2 regions of the Pseudomonas sp. GD03875 genome follow, and region 2 is predicted to be linked to the other one. Evidence: predicted binding sites of a transcription regulator. Region 2 holds the regulator's gene; the other holds the start of a gene.
What was found. Region 2 encodes FliA, which starts transcription of late flagellar genes. Its sites were predicted from a motif close to CTAAAGTTTNNNNNNNNNNNGCCGNTAA; they were not measured.
Positions count from the first base shown of each region.

Region 1: a site for FliA is predicted at 1,301-1,328, ahead of N5D30_RS18110 (methyl-accepting chemotaxis protein). Genes of this name have one in related genera too.

Region 1 is NZ_JAOCCV010000022.1:58,796-62,201, reverse strand. It holds gene sucC (ADP-forming succinate--CoA ligase subunit beta) at 1-357, shown strand, start outside; gene sucD (succinate--CoA ligase subunit alpha) at 357-1,244, shown strand; gene N5D30_RS18110 (methyl-accepting chemotaxis protein) at 1,499-3,406, shown strand, end outside.
Region 2 is NZ_JAOCCV010000002.1:275,962-279,367, forward strand. It holds gene flhF (flagellar biosynthesis protein FlhF) at 1-445, shown strand, start outside; gene fleN (flagellar synthesis regulator FleN) at 539-1,372, shown strand; gene fliA (RNA polymerase sigma factor FliA) at 1,369-2,115, shown strand; gene N5D30_RS02775 (chemotaxis response regulator CheY) at 2,198-2,572, shown strand; gene N5D30_RS02780 (protein phosphatase CheZ) at 2,592-3,380, shown strand.

The DNA.
Region 1 (3,406 bases), on a different contig from region 2:
GGCACCATGGACATCGTCAACCTGCACGGCGGCAAGCCGGCCAACTTCCTCGACGTGGGCGGCGGCGCGACCAAAGAGCGCGTGACCGAAGCCTTCAAGATCATCCTGTCCGACAGCAACGTCGCGGCCGTGCTGGTCAACATCTTCGGCGGCATCGTGCGCTGCGACATGATCGCCGAAGGCATCATCGGCGCCGTGAAGGAAGTCGGCGTGAAGATTCCGGTCGTGGTCCGCCTGGAAGGCAACAATGCCGAACTGGGTGCCAAGGTCCTGGCCGAGAGCGGTCTGAACATCATCGCGGCTACCAGCCTCACCGACGCTGCCCAGCAGGTCGTCAAAGCCGCGGAGGGCAAGTAATGAGCGTCCTGATCAACAAAGACACCAAAGTCATCTGCCAGGGCTTCACCGGCTCGCAGGGTACCTTCCACTCCGAACAAGCCATCGCCTACGGCACTAAGATGGTCGGCGGCGTGACCCCGGGCAAGGGCGGCACCACCCACCTCGGCCTGCCGGTGTTCAACACCGTCAAGGAAGCCGTGGAAGCTACCGGCGCCGATGCTTCGGTGATCTACGTTCCGGCTCCGTTCTGCAAGGATTCCATCCTCGAAGCGGCCTTCGGCGGCATCAAGCTGATCGTCTGCATCACCGAAGGCATCCCGACCATCGACATGCTGGAAGCCAAGGTCAAGTGCGACGAGCTGGGCGTGCGCCTGATCGGCCCGAACTGCCCGGGCGTGATCACTCCCGGCGAGTGCAAGATCGGCATCATGCCGGGTCACATCCACCTGCCGGGCAAGGTCGGCATCGTGTCGCGTTCCGGCACCCTGACCTATGAAGCCGTGAAGCAGACCACCGACGCCGGCTTCGGCCAGTCCACTTGCGTGGGCATCGGCGGCGACCCCATCCCGGGCTCCAACTTCATCGATATCCTGAAGCTGTTCCAGGAAGATCCGAAGACCGAAGCCATCGTGATGATCGGCGAGATCGGCGGCAGCGCCGAAGAAGAAGCCGCGGCCTACATCAAGGCCAACGTGACCAAGCCGGTGGTGTCCTACATCGCCGGTGTCACCGCGCCGCCCGGCAAGCGCATGGGCCATGCCGGTGCCATCATCTCCGGCGGCAAGGGCACTGCGGACGAGAAGTTCGCCGCCCTGCAGGACGCCGGTGTGAAGACCGTGCGTTCCCTGGCTGACATCGGCAAGGCCCTGGCCGAGCTGACTGGCTGGGAAGTCAAGAACGCCTGAGTGTTCTGACCGCATGAGAAAAGGCCACCTTCGGGTGGCCTTTTCTTTTCTAGTCTTCAAGCATCGTCGCCAAGCGGCCGATAAGAAGTTAACTGACCGGTCGGCTAGGCTGTCTCCACGCACGATGCAGCTGTGTAGGCATAGAACCTGCTTGAGCAGGCATGTGTCAGTGACAATCTCGCAATATCGTTCCTGCCGGGAGGGCAGGTCGGTTCCGGACAAGGCAGTCGTCCGCCCGAACAGGAAGCCCGTTCATGCAATGGTTCGCCAATCTTCGTATCGCCTACAAGATCGCCATCGTCCCCGTCGTGCTCTGCACCTTGCTGGTGGTGCTGGGCGTGGTCTCCAGCCTGTCGCTGCGCAGCATCGCCGGCAGCGTGCAGGTGGTGACCCGCGACCTGGGGCCGGGCATGGACCAGATCGCCCAGCTCGGCGACGGCATGACCCGCATGCAGCTCGCCGTGCGCCAGTACGCGCGCACCGGCGATGCGGCGCTGGAGGCGCAGTTCACCCAGCTCGACCAGCGCCTACAGGCGTTGGAGACGCAGACCTCCGAGCGCCTGCACGACCCCGAGCGCCGGCGTCTGCTGGGCGAGATCGGCAGCCTGCTCGATGAATACAGCCGGCTGTTCCGCGAACAGCTGGTGCCGCTCAGCCGGCAGCGCCAGCAACTGGTCGCCGGCGAGCTGAGCCAGCACGGCCCGGCCATCGAGAAGGCCCTGACCTCGGTGCTGGAGAACGCTCAGCAGGACTTCAACCTGGATGCTGTGTTCTATTCCAGTGCGGCCATGCGCCACCTGCTGCTTGGCAGCCAGTACCTCTACCAGTACCTGCAGGAGAACCAGGCCGAGCAGGCCAAGGCCTTCCAGCGCGAACTGGGCTTCGCCCAGAGCAGCATGACCGTGCTGCGCGACCGCAGCAGCAGCCAGAGCACCCAGGACAAGCTCAACGGCGCCCTGCAGAGCCTGGAGCAGTACAAGGCCGCCGCGGCCAGGGTGGTCGAACTGGTCGAGGCGCGCAACGCCAGCCTGCAGGCCATGGATCGCATCGACCCGCGCATCGCCGACCTGGCCAGCCAGCTGCAGCGGAGCATCATGGGCTCCATGGGCGAGGCGGCGCAGACCGCCGACGATACGGTGGCGCGGGTCAACCGGCTGTTCTGGGGGCTGGTGGTGGCCGCGCTGATCTTCGGCGCGCTGGTGGCCGTCGGCGTCAGCCGGGCGCTGGTGCGTACCCTGGGGCGGATGAACCGCATGCTCAAGGACATCGCCGAGGGCGAGGGCGACCTGACCCGGCGCCTGCCGGTGCAGGGCCAGGATGACCTCGGCCGGCTGGCCGCGAGCTTCAACACCTTCGTCGAGAAGATCCGCCAGACCGTCGCCGAGGTGGCCGGCGCCTCGCACACTCTGGAGCGGGCCGCCGGGGAACTGCAGGCCTCGGCCGAGTCGGCGCATCTGGACGTGGAGCGGCAGCGCGACGAGAGCAGCCAGACCGCCTCGGCCATGACCGAGATGGCCGCCAGCGCCCAGGAAATGGCGCGCAGCGCGGACCAGGGCGAGCGCCTGTCGCGGCAGATGCTGGATATCGCTCTGCGTGGCCAGGCCCGGGTGGAGAGCAACCTGGGCAGCATGAACACTCTGGCCGACAAGGTCGGGCGCCTGGCCGAGGCCATCGAGTCGCTGCGTGGCGACAGCGAGCGCATCGGCTCGGTGCTGGAGGTGATCCGCTCCATCGCCGAGCAGACCAACCTGCTGGCGCTCAACGCCGCCATCGAGGCCGCCCGGGCGGGCGAGCAGGGGCGTGGCTTCGCGGTGGTGGCCGACGAGGTGCGCTCGCTGGCGCAGCGCACCCAGCAGTCCACCGAGGAAATCCAGACGATCATCCAGACCCTGCAGCAGCGCACCCGCTCGTCCATCGAGATGATGGGCGAGAGCCAGCAGGCGGTGAGCCTGGCCGGGCAGGGCGCGGAGGAGGCCAGCCAGTCGCTGGACGAGATCCGCGCGGCGGTGACGGATATCGACCAGACCATCCAGCAGATCGCCGCGGCGGCCGGCGAGCAGGCCAAGGTGGCGGAGGAGGTGGGCGCCGGCATGGTGCGCGCCAACGACATCAGCGTGCACACCTTCACCACCGTGGAGCAGACTCGCAGCGCCGCCGCCAGC
Region 2 (3,406 bases):
GGCGCCGCTGGCGCGCAAGAAGGTGATCCTGATCGACACCGCCGGCCTGCCGGGCAACGACCCGGCCCTGCGTCTGCAACTGGAGAGTCTGGCTGCCCGCGGGGTCAAATCGAAGAACTATCTGGTGCTGGCCGCCACCAGCCAGGCCCAGGTGCTCAAGGCCGCGTACCATAGCTACAAGCAGTGCGGCCTGGCCGGGTGCATCCTGAGCAAGGTGGACGAGGCGGCCAGCCTGGGTGAGGTTCTGGGGCTGGCTATCAGCCAGCATCTACCGGTAGCCTATCTGGCAGATGGGCCGAAGATTCCGGATGATCTGCAGGTGCCGCGCAGCCACCAGCTGGTGAGCCGTGCCGTGAGCATGCAGACTGCGGAGGACCCGAGCGAGGAAGCCATGGCCGACATGTTCGCCGGCCTGTATCAGCATCCCGCGCGTCGCGCGGGCTAGCAGGCGGCGGTGTACAAGGCGTTCTAAGGTGTAGGAAAGGGTCGGTGTAGTTGCCCGACCAGCCCAGTCCAGGCAAGAAGGTAAGAGAAGAACATGGGTAGTATGCATCCCGTACAGGTGATCGCAGTCACAGGCGGCAAGGGCGGCGTCGGCAAGACCAACGTGTCGGTGAATCTGTCGCTGGCGCTGGCCGACCTCGGCCGCCGGGTGATGCTGATGGACGCCGACCTGGGCCTGGCCAACGTCGACGTGCTGCTGGGCCTGACCCCCAAGCGCACGCTGGCCGACGTGATCGCCGGCGAGTGCGATCTGAAGGACGTGCTGATCCAGGGCCCCGGCGGCGTTCGCATCGTGCCGGCCGCCTCCGGCACCCAGAGCATGGTGCAGCTGTCGCCGGTGCAGCACGCCGGCCTGATCCAGGCCTTCAGCGACATCAGCGATAACCTCGATGTGCTGGTGATCGACACCGCTGCCGGCATCGGCGACGGCGTAGTCAGCTTCGTTCGCGCGGCCCAGGAAGTGATCGTGGTGGTCTGCGACGAGCCGACCTCGATCACCGACGCCTACGCGCTGATCAAGCTGCTCAACCGCGACTACGGCATGAGCCGCTTCCGCGTGCTGGCCAACATGGCCCACAGCCCGCAGGAAGGTCGCAATCTGTTTGCTAAGCTGACCAAGGTAACCGACCGTTTTCTTGATGTGGCCTTGCAGTACGTCGGCGCCGTCCCCTACGACGAGTCCGTACGCAAGGCTGTGCAGAAGCAGCGCGCGGTATACGAAGCCTTCCCGCGCTCGAAATGCGCACTGGCGTTCAAGGCGATCGCCCAGAAAGTCGACACGTGGCCGCTCCCGGCCAACCCGCGCGGCCATCTGGAGTTCTTCGTCGAGCGTCTGGTGCAGCAACCGATCGCGGGTACGGCCGTATGACAGCAGCCAGTGGACTTCGAATGTACAACAAGGCGCAGGCGCAGGACTCCCAGCATCAACTGATCGAGCGCTACGCGCCATTGGTCAAGCGTATCGCCTACCATCTGCTGGCGCGTCTTCCCGCCAGCGTGCAGGTGGACGACCTGATGCAGGCCGGCATGATCGGCCTGCTCGAAGCGTCGAAGAAATACGACGGCAGCAAGGGCGCCAGCTTCGAGACCTATGCCGGCATCCGCATCCGCGGCGCCATGCTCGACGAGGTGCGCAAGGGCGACTGGGCGCCGCGTTCCGTCCACCGCAACACGCGGATGGTCAGCGACGCCATCCGCACCATCGAGGCCCGCACCGGAAGAGACGCTAAAGATCAAGAGGTTGCGGCCGAACTCCAATTGAGTCTCGAAGATTACTACGGCATTCTTGGCGACACTCTGGGCAGCCGTCTGTTCAGCTTCGACGACCTGGTGCAGGACGGCGAGCAGGGCGGGTTGCACGAAGACGTCTCCGGCAGCCATGGCGGTCCGCTGCATGGCCTGGAAGACGAGCGCTTCCAGGCGGCCCTGGCCGATGCCATCGCCAACCTGCCGGAGCGCGAGCGCCTGGTGTTGTCGCTCTACTACGACGAAGAACTGAATTTGAAGGAAATCGGTGAGGTCCTGGGGGTCAGCGAATCCCGGGTCAGCCAGTTGCACAGCCAGTGCGCCGCGCGTCTGCGCGCCAGGCTGAGCGAGTGGCGGGCGAGCTGACGGCCGGCCGGTTTCATGATTTGCGACGCAACCGGGCCGCCGGGGCGTTTAGGACTGTACGGAGGTCGACTTGGACAAGAACATGAAAATCCTCATCGTTGACGATTTTTCGACGATGCGACGGATCATCAAGAACCTCCTGCGCGATCTGGGGTTCACCAACACGGCCGAAGCCGACGATGGCAACACGGCGCTGCCGATGCTGCAGAGCGGCAGCTTCGACTTCCTGGTGACCGACTGGAACATGCCCGGCATGACCGGCATCGACCTGCTGCGCGCGGTGCGCGCCGACGAGCGACTGAAGACCCTGCCGGTGCTGATGGTGACTGCCGAAGCCAAGCGCGAGCAGATCATCGAGGCCGCCCAGGCCGGTGTTAACGGCTATGTGGTCAAGCCGTTCACCGCCCAGGTGCTGAAGGAGAAGATCGAGAAGATCTTCGAACGCGTTAACGGCTGATGTCCGCCGCGGGGGCACTATGGCAAACGATGAATCCTCCCTGGGCGAACTCGAGTCGACCCTGAAGGCACATGCTACCCAGCTGGTCGAAAGCCTTGAGAAAGGCCGCTTCGGCGAAGCTGTGCATCTGATCCACGAACTGAGCCAGGCACGCGATCGCGGCCTGTATCAGGAAGTCGGCAAGCTCACCCGTGAGCTGCACAACGCGATCGTCAATTTCCAGCTCGACCCGTGCAATCCGCATGCCCAGGAAATCTCGCAGATATCGGACGCCACCGAGCGGCTGTCCTACGTCGTGCAGATGACCGAGAAGGCGGCCAACCGCACCATGGACCTGGTGGAGCAGAGCGCCCCGCTGGTCAACGACCTGGGCGACGAGGCCAAGGCCCTGTCCGGTGACTGGAGCAAGTTCATGCGTCGGGAAATGAGCGCCGACGCCTTCCGCGACCTGGCCAAGCGCATCGAGCTGTTCCTCGCCCGCAGCGAGCGCGACAGCCAGAAACTGTCCGGCCAGCTCAACGACATCCTGCTGGCGCAGGACTACCAGGATCTCACCGGCCAGGTGATCAAGCGCGTGACCCAACTGGTCACCGAGGTGGAAGGCAACCTGCTGAAGCTGGTGCTGATGGCCAGCCACGTGGACCGCTTCGCCGGCATCCAGCACGACATGGACGAGCTGCGCGCCGAGCAGGAAAAACAAAAAGAGCCTTCCAAGGGTGAAGGTCCGCAGATTCATGCCGATAAGCGTGATGACATCGCTGCCAGCCAGGATGATGTCGACGACCTGCTATCCAGCCTTGGATTTTAAGAGCTCTAACAGAGCCTTTGGAGCGC